Regions from separate parts of the Arthrobacter sp. CAN_A1 genome, predicted to be linked through region 2. Evidence: riboswitches for the same ligand, from Rfam matches in the RefSeq annotation. Region 2 holds a riboswitch; each other region holds the start of a gene.
The links. Region 2 has a riboswitch for S-adenosylmethionine ahead of metX (homoserine O-acetyltransferase MetX). Riboswitches for the same ligand answer to the same signal wherever they lie in the genome.
Positions count from the first base shown of each region.

Region 1 (3,202 bases), on a different contig from region 2:
CGCCTCACCCCGGCACACCGCTGAGCCGTTCGACGCCGAGACTCCCCTGTTCATCATGTATACCTCCGGCACCACCGGGAAACCCAAGGGCCTGGTGCACACCTCCGGCGGGTATCTCACCCAGGCGTCGTGGAGCTTCGACTACCTGTTTAGCCACCCCGACCCGGACCAGCGGGACGCCGACGTGCACTGGTGCACTGCCGACCTGGCCTGGGTCACTGCCCACACCTACGAGATCTACGGGCCGCTCTCCAACGGCGCCACCCAGGTGATCTTCGAGGGCACCCCCAACACCCCCCATCCGGGGCGGCACTTCGAGATCATCGAGCGCTACGGCGTGACCAGTTATTACACCGCGCCCACCCTGATCCGGTCGCTGATGGGCTGGTTCCCGGACGGCGTGCCAGCCGGTTACGACCTCTCCAGCATCCGGATCCTCGGCACGGTCGGTGAGGCGACCAACCCCGAGGCCTGGCGCTGGTTCAGGAAACACCTTGGAGCCGGCACCGCGCCGGTGGTGGACACCTGGTGGCAATCCGAAACCGGCGCCACCATCCTCTCCCCCCGCCCCACCGATGGGTCCTTCAAGCCCGGCTGCGCCTCCCGCGCCCTGCCCGGCGTGAGCACCCGGATTGTCGACGACGCCGGCCATCCGGTCCCGCCGGGCGAGCAGGGCCTGATCGTGGTGGACCAGACCGGCCCCGCCATGGCGAGGACCGTCTGGGGCAACCCACAGCGTTACCTGGATTCCTATTGGCGGAAGTTCGCAGTCCAGGGCTGGTTCCTGGCCGGTGACGGCGCCCGGTATGACGACGACGGCGACACCTGGATCCTCGGCCGCATCGATGACGTGCTCAACGTGTCGGGTCACCGGCTCTCGACCATTGAGATTGAATCGGCGCTGGTGGCCCACCCGTGGGTGATCGAGGCGGGGGTGTGCCCGGTCGCCGACCCGCTGACCGGTCATGCCATTGCCGCGTTCGTCGTGCTCTCCTCATCGGCTGGCGGGGTGCCCACACCGGAGGAGGTGGCCAGGATCCTGCGGGATCACGTCGGAACGGTGATCGGGCCGATCGCCAAGCCTGCCGCCGTCGTCGTCGTCGCTGACGTCCCGAAAACCCGGTCGGGGAAGATCATGCGCCGGTTGCTGACCCAGCTGTACGAGAACACCACACTCGGTGACACTACCTCGCTGCAGAACGAGGCGTGCGTGCCCGGTATCGCCGCGGTCCTGGCCGCGCGGGCGTCGCCGTGACCCCGGGCAGCCAGGCCCGCACCTGCAACCGGGAGCAACATTCTTGGCCTACCACGATGGGACTGCCACACTGGTGGTGACCATCCCGAGCGGTACGAGAGATCTGGCTCATTGACACCGCAGCAACCCTGGCCACTGCCCCGGCAGTGACATGAGGGTGCTAATGCCAGGCACGATGGAGGTTTTCATGGCTATTGACCTTTCCCAACCCCTCAAATTCGCCTATTGGGTTCCCAACGTGAGCGGCGGGCTGGTCGTTTCGACCATTGAGCAGCGCACCAGTTGGGACTTCGACTACAACAAGAAACTCGCGCGTATCGCCGAAAGGGCCGGCTTCGAGTACGCCCTGTCGCAGACCCGGTACGCGGCGTCGTACGGCGCCGACAAGCAGCACGAGGCCACCGCGTTCTCGCTGGCGCTGCTCGGGGCCACGGAAAGGCTGAAGGTGATTGCGGCAGTCCATCCCGGCATGTGGCAGCCGGGTGTCCTGGCGAAGTTCATCATCACCGCCGACCACATTTCCGGTGGGCGGGCGGCGGTGAACATCGTCTCGGGCTGGCTGAAGAGTGAGTTCACCGGGTTCGGTCTGCCGTGGCTGGAGCACGACGAACGGTACGTCCGCACCGAGGAATTCATCAGGATCCTCCGCGGCCTGTGGACCGAGCAGAACTACTCCCAGGCCGGGAAGTACTACAACATCACCGATTTCACCCTCAACCCGCCGCCCGTTGACGTGCCCGGGCGGCCGCATCCGGAGATCTTCTTCGGTGGGAACTCGACGGCGGCGCAGGCGACCGCGGGTCGGGTGGCCGACTGGTACTTCTCCAACGGAAAGGACCTCGAGGGGTTCAAGGAGAACGTCGCGGGCGTGCAGGCGTCAGCGGCGGACGCCGGGCGGCATCCGAGGTTTGGGCTCAACGGCTTCGTGATTGCCCGGGACACCGAGAAGGAAGCCCGTGAAACCCTCCGGGAGATCGTGGCCAAGGCGCATAAGCCAGCCGTCGAAGGGTTCCGGGACGCGGTCCAGGAGGCTGGCGCGTCCACCAGGGACGGCAAGGGTATGTGGGCCGACTCGTCCTTCGAGGACCTGATCCAGTACAACGACGGGTTCAGAACGCAGCTCATCGGGACGCCCGAGCAGATCGCCGAGCGCATCGTCGAGTACAAGAAGATCGGCGTGAACCTCATGCTGACCTGCTACCTGCACTTCCAGGAGGAAGTCGAAGCCTTCGGCAAGGACATCCTCCCCATCGTCCGCGAGCTTGAAGCGGACCTCGCCCGCAAAGAGGGCCTAGATTTCATTGTCGACGACGTAACACCCGAGAATATTAAGGCAGGTGTCTGATGGCTGACCGCAGCTTCGGTTTCCGCACGCGAGCCCTCCACGCTGGAGGCACTCCCGACTCGGCCCACGGGGCCCGGGCAGTACCCATCTACCAGACGACGTCGTTCGTGTTCAAGGACACGGCCGACGCCGCCAACCTGTTTGCGCTCCAAAAGTACGGCAACATCTACTCGCGGATCGGCAACCCCACGGTCGCCGCGTTCGAGGAGCGGATCGCCTCCCTGGAGGGTGGCATCGGGGCGGTCGCGACGGCGTCGGGCATGAGCGCCGAATTCATCACCTTCGCTGCCCTCTGCCAGGCGGGCGATCACATCGTCGCGGCCTCCCAGCTGTACGGCGGCACCGTCACCCAGCTCGATGTGACCCTGCGCCGGTTCGGCATTGACACCACATTTGTGCCCGGCACCGACCCCGCCGACTATGCCGCGGCCATCCAGGACAACACAAAAGCCGTCTACGCCGAGGTGATCGCCAACCCGTCCGGCGAGATCGCCGACATCCAGGGGCTGGCGAAGATCGCCCACGACGCCGGGGTGCCGCTGATCATCGACTCCACCCTGAGCACCCCCTACCTGATCCGTCCAATCGAGCACGGCGCTGAC
Region 1 is NZ_JADOUR010000001.1:142,080-145,281, forward strand. It holds gene acs (acetate--CoA ligase) at 1-1,255, shown strand, start outside; SAM riboswitch class I at 1,333-1,437, shown strand; gene sfnG (dimethylsulfone monooxygenase SfnG) at 1,443-2,600, shown strand; gene IWX62_RS00685 (O-acetylhomoserine aminocarboxypropyltransferase/cysteine synthase family protein) at 2,600-3,202, shown strand, end outside.
Region 1: it holds a riboswitch for S-adenosylmethionine, as region 2 does, so the genes downstream of both, sfnG (dimethylsulfone monooxygenase SfnG) here and metX (homoserine O-acetyltransferase MetX) in region 2, are expected to answer to the same signal.

Region 2 (3,202 bases):
GACGCAGCCAACCGCAGTCACCCGATCCGCGCCGGTTCAGCGGCGGCGGATCACCGCCGAGATCGCCATCGTGCTGGGGTTGTCGCTCGGACAGTCAGCCGTCTACGCGGTAGTGAACCTGCTGGACAAACTCAGCCAGGCACCGCTCGCGGCGCAGACCACCCGGCTGAACCCTGTCCTCGACGACCGCCAGTATTTCGACCTGACCTACCAGCTGCTGGGCATCTTCTTCGCCCTGATCCCGGTCTTCCTCGTCCTGTTCCTGCTGACCGAGCCCGGCAAGTCGGCGTTCCGTACCCTGGGGTTCACCTTCACCAAACCAAAAGTCGACTTCGGGTTGGGATTCGGTCTCGCCGCGGTAATCGGCGCCGGCACGTTGGGCATCTATGCGGCGGGACGTGCGCTCGGGATCACTACGGCCATCGAACCGGCGGCGCTCGACGCCTACTGGTGGACAGTACCGGTCCTGATCCTCTCGGCGTTGCGCCATGCGGTGGTCGAGGAGGTCATAGTGGTGGGCTATTTGTTCCACCGGCTGCGACAGCTCGGCTGGTCGACGCCGGTCATTATCGTCACGAGCGCGCTCCTGCGTGGGAGCTACCACCTGTACCAGGGTTTTGGGCCGTTTATTGGCAACTTCATCATGGGTCTGATCTTTGGGTACGCCTACACCAGGACCCGACGGGTCATGCCCCTGGTCATCGCCCACGCACTCCTGGACATTGCAGGATTCGTGGGTTTCGCCCTCTTCGGGTCGGCGATCGGGATCGGTACGTAGCCGCGCACCCGCCCGCTGCGGCGGCTGGCTAGATTTCCACCAGGCCGGTTGCCGTCTGGAAGGTCACCGACATGATGCCGGGGGTGCCGTTCGGCGCCACCCAGTGCACCGCGACACCATCAAGGGGTTCGGTGGCGGGGGTGCCCAGCCACTCAGCGATGCGATCGGGGGAGCCGGCGATCGTCAGCGAGTCAAGGCGGGCTGACGCCGGTTTGGCCTGCGACGGATGAAGCGCCTCGGTACCGTCATCCCACCGCAGCATGTAGGGGACCTGAGGGTCGGCGATGAGCCCTTTGATCCCGATCTGCTGCCAAGTCAGTTCCTGTCCGTCCGGGAACTTGCGGTTACCCGGCACGGCGCTCCGGCCCAGCCGCTCCTCGAAGGGGGCCAGATCATCCACTGCCACACACCAGCCCATCCAGCCGCCGCCGGCCTCGGACCGGGCACGCACTGCCTGACCGAACGGGGCTTTGTCCGAGGCGGGGTGGTTCAGCGCTTCAACCACTTCCAGGTACTGGCCATTAAGCATCGGGAAGATCATGTTCCGGGTGCCGAAGCGTGGGTGCACACCACCCTTCACGGGGTCGACACCCAGGGCGTCGGAAATCCTCCCAGCAGTTGCTACGAGGCCGTCGGGTTCACAGGCATATGAGACATGGTCCAAGCGCATGGCCTTAGTGTGGCACTTTGTGATCTGTGACTCGACTTAGGATACCCTTACCTAAAAATAGGCGGCGTATTCCCCCGCGGGCGAGCATCAGAACGATGATCAGCGCCGTCACCTGGAAGAACCCACCCAGGTACACGGCGTTGCCGAAGACCAACGCCACCAGCTCAAGAACCACCAGCTTGCTGCCCGGCATGACCAGCAGCAGGGCAACAACGATGGCCGTCAACAGTTCCAGTACGAACGACCCCGAGATGACCTCCGGGATTGACAGCTACAGCCGACCTGCCGGGCCACAGATGTTCACATATTTGCGCCAGGGGGTTCTTTTCGGGTTATCTAGGAACAGGTCACGAGTGCCAGCACGGAGCGGAACACCCGCTCCACCGAGCCCCGGCTTGCTGGACGGCAACCCTCCTTCGCGGCGGGGTGCCCCGGGTGACGACCAGGCGGCAGGCAGAGTGTCAGGCGCAAGCGCGGATTCCAAGGTGGGCGATACCAGTGGCAACTCTTCATACGACACAGCAGGGACCCGGGGCACTCGGTGACGTCCAGCCCATCCCGGACGACGGCCCTGATGGCGTCCTCCGCACCCGAAGTCTCGGTCCCTTCACCTGCGAAACGGGTGGCTATCTTCCCCAGCTCGCCCTCGCCTATGAAACCTGGGGCACCCTCAATGAAGACCGCTCCAACGCGGTCCTGATCCAGCATGCACTGACCGGCAGTTCCCACGTCGCCCGCGGGGACTCGGACGAAGACGGCTGGTGGGACCAGTTGGTCGGCCCCGGCAAAACCATCGACACCACCAGGTACTTCGCGGTGTCGATCAACATGCTCGGCGGGTGCTACGGATCCACCGGACCGGCCACGGATGATCCTGACGGGGTCCCCTGGGGCTCGCGGTTCCCGTACGTCACAGTCAGGGACTCGGTCCGGGCCGAGGCACTGCTCGCCGATGCCCTGGGCATCGGGCAGTGGCATTCGGTGGTCGGCGGATCTCTCGGCGGGGCGAGGGCACTGGAGTGGGCCCTCCTCTACCCGGAGCGGGTCAACCGGTGCGCGGTAATCGCCTGCACAGCAGCCAGTTCGGCCGAGCAGATTGCCTTTGCCCAGGCGCAGCTCAGGTCCATCAGGTTGGACCCGGGCTTCGCTGGTGGAGACTACTATCCGGGCCCCGGGCCGGTCGATGGTCTGGGCCTGGCGCGGCGGATCGCCCACATCACCTACCGGTCCGAACCCGAACTCGAGCACCGCTTCGGTAGGGCCGCGCAGGGCATTGAGGCGCCCTTCGGCTCATCGGATCCCTCGTCCCGCGGCCGCTACCAGGTGGAAAGCTACCTGGACCACCAGGCCGACAAACTGGTGGAGCGTTTCGACGCCAACAGCTACCTCCTGCTGACCGAAGCCCTCATGGGGCACGACGCAAGCCGCGACCGCGGCACCCTGCAGGACGCCCTCGGGCAGGCAAGCGCCGAGTTCTTCATCGCGGCAGTGGATACTGACCGGTTGTATTACCCCAGCCAATCCCACGTCCTGGCGGCGGCGCTGCCGGGTGATGTGCCCGTGCACATGATCGCCTCACCTATCGGTCACGACGCGTTCCTCACCGAGATCCAGCAACTCGACGAACGGCTGCGGGACGCCTTCTACTCCGTGCCCTGACCATCGTCGCGTGGATGGTCCACCACCCGCAGGGTGCATAGGCGAATTCCTGGGACTGCACGGCGCCCGGCCACCTGACCACGGCACCCGGTGTG
Region 2 is NZ_JADOUR010000006.1:166,294-169,495, reverse strand. It holds gene IWX62_RS09305 (CPBP family intramembrane glutamic endopeptidase) at 1-778, shown strand, start outside; gene IWX62_RS09300 (VOC family protein) at 807-1,448, opposite strand; gene IWX62_RS09295 (hypothetical protein) at 1,453-1,674, opposite strand; SAM riboswitch class IV at 1,794-1,928, shown strand; gene metX (homoserine O-acetyltransferase MetX) at 2,004-3,107, shown strand.

Region 3 (3,202 bases), on a different contig from region 2:
TCCACCATGGTCAACGCACTGACCGGATCCAACCGGGCCACCGGCGGGGTCAATGCCGTGACTGGGCGCGGGCGGCACACGTCGTCGTCGGCGATTGCCTTGAAAGCCGGGGATTCCCTGCCGGGCACCTGGATTATCGACACCCCGGGTATCCGCTCGTTCGGTCTGGCCCATGTGGACCCGGATCGCATCCTTCAGGCCTTCCCTGACCTTGAGCCAGGGACAGCGGATTGTGCCAGGGGCTGCCGTCACGACCGGCTCGCCGTGAAGTGCGGCCTGGATCCCTGGGTCAGCGAAGGCCGTGCCGGCGTTTCGGGGCCCGTGCGGCTGGCATCGCTGCGGCGGCTGCTCGGTTCCAGCGTCCCCGAGCCCAAGGGAAATACTCAAGAAGCTAAAGAGCTCGGCGAACAGTAGACCTGATAGGCTTAAAGGAGTTGTGGTGTTGAGCACTAGTTTTCACCTCAACGAGAACCCCGAAGCACGGGGGGATTCTCACACACAAGGAATATGAAAAAAATGGCAACAGGTACAGTCAAATGGTTCAACGCTGAAAAGGGCTTTGGATTCATTGCTCCTGACGACGGCGGCGCGGATGTTTTCGCCCACTTCTCAGCAATCAACTCCAGCGGATTCCGCGCCCTCGAAGAGAACCAGAAGGTCAACTTCGAGACCACGCAGGGCCCCAAGGGACCGCAGGCCGAGAATATCACCGTTATCTAATCACCCAGCTACGTAGCCGTCCCACTGGACGGCTCCCCACAGGACACCGCAGCGGCCCGCCGCCGCCGGTGTCCTGTGGCGTTTAAGACCCTGGTACAGCAGCAGTGGTGCCACGACCTGGAGAGCGTCCCGCACTATGGCGACGTTAGGCGATAGGTTGAAGGTATGAACCACCGCCAAAGTTACAACGATGATCTGCGCCTTGCCCACGTGATGGCCGATTCTGTAGACGACCAGACCATGTCGCGATTCAAGGCCCTCGATCTGGTGGTGGAAACCAAGCCTGATCTCACCCCCGTCACCGACGCCGACAAAGCAGCGGAGGAGTCGATTCGGGGCCAGCTCTCCCGGGCCCGCCCCCGCGACGCAGTGCTCGGCGAAGAGTTCGGCAGCAGCGGCGCCGGTTCGCGGCGCTGGATCATCGACCCCATCGACGGCACCAAGAGTTTTGTGCGGGGCGTCCCGGTCTGGGCCACCCTGATTGCCCTCGTTGATGAGGGGCAGCCGGTTGTCGGTCTGGTCAGCGCACCTGCGCTGGGTAAACGCTGGTGGGCGGCCACCGGGACCGGCGCCTACATGGGTAAGTCGCTGGCGGCAGCGACCCGGCTCAAGGTGTCGAACGTGTCGCGGTTGGAGGATGCGTCGCTGTCCTATTCGAGCCTGTCGGGCTGGAAGGAACGCGGAAACCTGCCGGAATTCCTGACCCTGACCGACTCCGTCTGGCGCAGTCGCGCGTATGGGGACTTCTGGTCCTATTGCCTGGTCGCTGAGGGCGCCGTCGATATTGCCTGTGAACCCGAGTTGAACCTGTATGACATGGCGGCGCTAGTACCGATCATCACCGAGGCGGGCGGCCGTTTCACGTCCCTCGAGGGCACTGACGGCCCGTTCGGCGGCAACGCGCTGGCGACGAACAGCACACTGCATAACGATGTGCTGCAGATCCTCAACCCCGATGTGGATGACCTGCTTTAAGATTCCGTAACAAAGCTGACCAGGGCACTCCCCGTGCCCTAGGCTCTCCCTATTGGTCACGAGTGCCAGCGCTAAACCCCGGTTTGCTGGCCGGCAACCCTCCCGTCGCGGCGGGGTGCCCCGGGTGACGACCAGGCCGTACCTGAGCGGGTGCGGCAAGCGCGGACACCCTGGCGTGGGGTCCACACCCTTGGAGATCCCTCATGACTCTTGCACCCAGCACAGTGGCTCAGCATCCAGCCCGGACGGACGCCCCCTTGGCCGACGTCGTCGGGAGCGGCCTGCTAGTACCGGTCCTCGGGGGTGGTGAGGTCAGGTACATCAACCTTGACTACGCGGCGTCTACCCCTGCCCTCGCCGAGGTGCAGGATTTCGTTGCCATGGTCCTGCCCTACTACGCCAGCGTCCACCGGGGTGCCGGCTATACCTCCCAGGTGTCCACGTCGCTGTATGAGAATGCGAGGACAGCGATCCGGCGGTTCGTGGGCGGGCGTGGCGACGACACAGTGATCTTCACCCGAAACACCACCGATTCGTTGAACCTCCTCGCCGGGTGCGTCCCCGCCACGGGTGACGTGCTGTACCTCGACATTGAGCACCACGCCAATCTGCTCCCCTGGCAGCAACTACCGCATCGCAGCCTCACCGCCGGCACAACGCTCGCCGATACCCTGGACCGGGTCCGCGCTGAGCTGGCAACCGGCGGGGTGACCCTGCTCGCCGTCTCCGGCGCATCCAATGTCACCGGCGAGGTGCTCCCTGTCAGGGAGCTGGCGCGACTGGCCCATGCCCACGGCGCACGGATCGTCGTCGACGCAGCCCAACTGGCCCCGCACCGTCGGATCGACATCAACCGTTACGGTATCGACTATGTGGCGTTCTCGGGTCACAAGCTCTACGCGCCGTTCGGCGCGGGCGTACTGGTGGGCCGTTCCGACTGGCTGGACGCCGGCACACCCTACCTCGCCGGCGGCGGAGCGGTCCGCCAGGTCAGGGTTGATTCGGTGTCCTGGGCCACCGGACCGGCCCGGCACGAGGGTGGATCACCCAATGTGGTGGGTGCGGGAGCGCTGGCCCACGCCGCGGGGGTGCTAGCCTCCCTTGATCATCGCGCCTGGCAATCCCACGAACACACTCTCCGGTCGGCTCTGGTCACCGGCCTCACCGAACTGCCCGGGGTCACGGTTCACCGGCTCTTCCCTGACAGTGCCGAGCCGATCGGGGTCGTCAACTTCTCGGTTGCCGGGTACGACGCCGGGCTGGTTGCCGCCTATCTTTCGGCTGAGCACGGGGTGGGGCTGCGAGATGGCAGGTTCTGCGCCCACCCGCTGCTCACCCGGCTCGGACTTCCCTCAGGATCATTGCGGGCCAGTGTCGGACTCGGGTCACGGCTCGCCGATGTGGACCGCCTCCTTGACGCGCTCCGGTCCCTGCTGACCCATGGCCTGACGGCCGACTACGTAGTGGACGAGGAACGCTGGGTCCCGGCTGTCGAAACCCGCACCTT
Region 3 is NZ_JADOUR010000011.1:58,777-61,978, forward strand. It holds gene rsgA (ribosome small subunit-dependent GTPase A) at 1-414, shown strand, start outside; gene IWX62_RS12555 (cold-shock protein) at 517-720, shown strand; gene hisN (histidinol-phosphatase) at 886-1,695, shown strand; SAM riboswitch class IV at 1,750-1,863, shown strand; gene IWX62_RS12565 (aminotransferase class V-fold PLP-dependent enzyme) at 1,899-3,202, shown strand, end outside.
Region 3: it holds a riboswitch for S-adenosylmethionine, as region 2 does, so the genes downstream of both, IWX62_RS12565 (aminotransferase class V-fold PLP-dependent enzyme) here and metX (homoserine O-acetyltransferase MetX) in region 2, are expected to answer to the same signal.

Region 4 (3,202 bases), on a different contig from region 2:
TACTGTCCCAGAATGTCAGCGAAGAAGATGCCGTGGAAGCCTCCCTCTTCCAGCGTGGTGGCCAGGGAGGTCCAGTAGGTGAGCTCGCTGTATCGACGGCTCTGATCCTCAGGGTGCCTCCACAGACCGGGCGACTGGTGAACTGGGACAAGCATTTCAAAGGCGTTGAGCAGGATGGACTTCTTCATTGGTCTCCTAGAAAGTATCGGGAGTGGAGTGGTCTTTGGCGTACGCACGAGCGGGGTCCTTCGCCGCAACGGCGGCGAGAGTGGACAGCGCCGCCAGCAGGGTCAGGTAGCCGCAGATCAGCCAGGGCTGACCGCCGCCAACATTGAGGAGAGCCGCCGCGATGAACGGCGTGAGACCCCCGGAGAGGACCGTGCCCACCTGATAGCCGAACGACACTCCGCTGTAGCGCAGGTGCAACGGGAACTGCTCAGCAAACCACGCCGCCTGCGGGCCGTAAATCGAATCGTGCAGGACATTCATTCCCAGAATCATCACCAGCGGCAGCAGGACCAGCGGGCCATGGTCGAGGAACCAGAACAATGGCCACACAAAGATGCCGATACCAATCGCACCCGCGATGGCGATGGGCCGCCTGCCGTAGCGGTCGGAAAGCCACCCCCAGAACGGACCCGAGATCAGGCCCACCGCAGAACCGACGAGGACCGCGGTCAGTCCCGACGTCGTATCGTCCCGGCGGGAACTGATGTACCCGAGAAGGTATACGGTGAGCACGACGAACAACGCCGGTTGAGCCAGACGGAGACCGATCGCCACGAGCAGGCTACGACGGTGATACTTCAACACCTCAGCAATGGGCGCCTTCGCGGTGTTGTTTTCGGCCTTGAGCTGCTGAAACTGGGGCGCATCCTCAACACCAAGCCGGATGACCAAACCAATGACCACCAGGACTGCGCTGGCCAGGAACGGGATCCGCCACCCGAAGGATTGAAACTGCTCGGCAGTCATGGCCAACTGGGTGATGGCGAAGGCGCTGGTGGCCAGCAGCATGCCGGCGGCTGAACCCACCTGGGTGAAGCTTCCGAAGAACCCGCGGAGGTGTCGTGGAGCGTGTTCGACCGAGAGCAGGGCCGAACCTCCCCATTCGGCGCCGGCCGATAGCCCCTGCAAGAGGCGGAGCGCCACCAGCCCGACGACGGCGAAACTCCCAATACTGTCGTAGTTCGGTAGAAGACCAATGCCCGTTGAGGCAACACCCATGGTGACGAGTGACGCCACCAGCAGGGCTTTGCGGCCGATGCGGTCACCGAGGTGACCTGCCAGGATCCCGCCCACCGGCCGCGCAAAGAAGCCCACGGCGAAGGTGGCAAATGAGGCCAGGACACCGGCGAATGCCGAGGACTGGGGGAAGAACTGGGTGTTGAAAATCAGCGCCGCGGCCGTGCCATACAAATAGAAGTCGTACCACTCGATGGTGGTGCCGACAAAGGCCGAACTAAGGACACGCTTCTTGTCACGGATGCGGATTGCGGGTGTGGGTACCGCAACGGATTCGACGACGGACATGGAACAACCCCTTGCACATCAGGCGCAACCGGTTCAGAGACGCCATACTTGCCCGTGCGGTTCCGCATCGGGCCGAATCATCACCTGGGGCACCCCGCTACAGCGGGAGGGTTGCCGCCCGACAAACCAGGGTTTTGCGTCGGGACTCTTGATTCTGCTTTCGAGACTATGGTCTGACGCAGCTTCTGCTAAAGCTCATGACGCCACATGACTGGGCCTACGGCCGCGGACCGCGCAGCTGACCGTACTGCGGCGGTCCGTCGACCGCGTCGTGTGAGGGGAGACAAATGGTGAACAGAAAGGCGATGGCGAACGCCAACAACCCGGCGCCCCACCCCACATCGCTGCGGAGGGCGTTGTCGGTTCCCCCTGAGGTCACGACCGCAGCAACGATCCCCACAAAGAGTCCCGCCGAGACGCCAAGCACCAGCCCGCGCCCCAGACGGCGTAGGAGACGGCGAACGAAATTCTGATGCACGAACGCCATTTCCCACTCCTCGGAACATTCTCAGTCAGCTGCGCAACGCAGGCTGTGTCGTTACCTTATATCGGCTACGCGGATCAGGACCTTGCCGGTGACGCCGCTCTCGACGGCGTCGTGGGCGGCGGCTGTTTCCTCGAGCGGGAACCAGGTCAGCGGGAGCCCCGACGACTCCCCCACCGGCAGGACGCCAGCCCGCAGCGCAGCGGTAATGTCCTCGGCAGCGGCGCGCAGGGCAACGGGTCCCACCGTGTACAGAAGCAGACCCTGCCAGCGGACGTTCTTCGCGAAGCTCGCAATAATCGGGGCGGTGAAATCGTCCCCATTGTTGTTCGCGTAATAGGCGATGCTCCCGTGATTGGCGAGTACCTCGACGTCGAGCCCCGCGTTCTGGGCCGGTGCCACCTCCACCACCTGATCGACGCCATCGGGTGCAATCTCGAGGATGCGGTCGGCCAGTGAGTCATCGGGGTACCGGACCACATAATGGGCTCCAGCGGCGGATGCCAACTCTGCCTTCGAGTCGCTGCTGACCGTCGCGATCACTGTCGCACCCGCCCAGACAGCCAGCTGGATCGCTGCATGACCCACGGCACCCGCCCCACCCTGCACAAGAACCACGCGGCCCGTAAGGGCCTCCGGTGCGAGCCGGGATGGACCGTGCTCGTGAACGGTCAGCGCCCGGTGCGCCGTCATCGCTGGAACACCGAGGCTGGCGGCGACGTCGAAATCAATGCCCTCCGGTAGCTTTACGACCCGGTCAGCCGGAAGAACGGCAAACTCCTGGGCTGTCCCGGTCGGGCGCCCGTGGGCCGCAAGGTACAGCCACACCCGGTCGCCGACCTCTGCGTCCGTTACGCCCTCACCCAGTGCATCCACGATCCCGGCGCCGTCCTGGTTCGGGACCACCTCCGCGAAGGCCAGGTCGCCGGCGGAGCGCGCCTTCCAATCGGTGGGATTTACGCCCGAGGCGACGATGCGCACCCGAACTTCTCCGGGGCCGGGAGCAGCGACGTCGCGGTCTGCGAGGGAGAGAACGGTTGAGGGGCCGGTGTGGGAGTAAACGATTGCTTTCATGGCTGATGGAACGGGCTGGCCCCACTCACTATTCCCGTGATGTCGGGGACCCCCGGCCTGAGCTAGGTGCGGCGTTTACCCCAGGCCAGCTCGATCAGGGCCGAAATGAAC
Region 4 is NZ_JADOUR010000013.1:2,415-5,616, forward strand. It holds gene IWX62_RS13330 (LLM class flavin-dependent oxidoreductase) at 1-188, opposite strand, end outside; gene IWX62_RS13335 (MFS transporter) at 196-1,533, opposite strand; SAM riboswitch class IV at 1,573-1,687, opposite strand; gene IWX62_RS13340 (hypothetical protein) at 1,751-2,020, opposite strand; gene IWX62_RS13345 (NADPH:quinone reductase) at 2,072-3,091, opposite strand; gene IWX62_RS13350 (hypothetical protein) at 3,154-3,202, opposite strand, start outside.
Region 4: it holds a riboswitch for S-adenosylmethionine, as region 2 does, so the genes downstream of both, IWX62_RS13335 (MFS transporter) here and metX (homoserine O-acetyltransferase MetX) in region 2, are expected to answer to the same signal.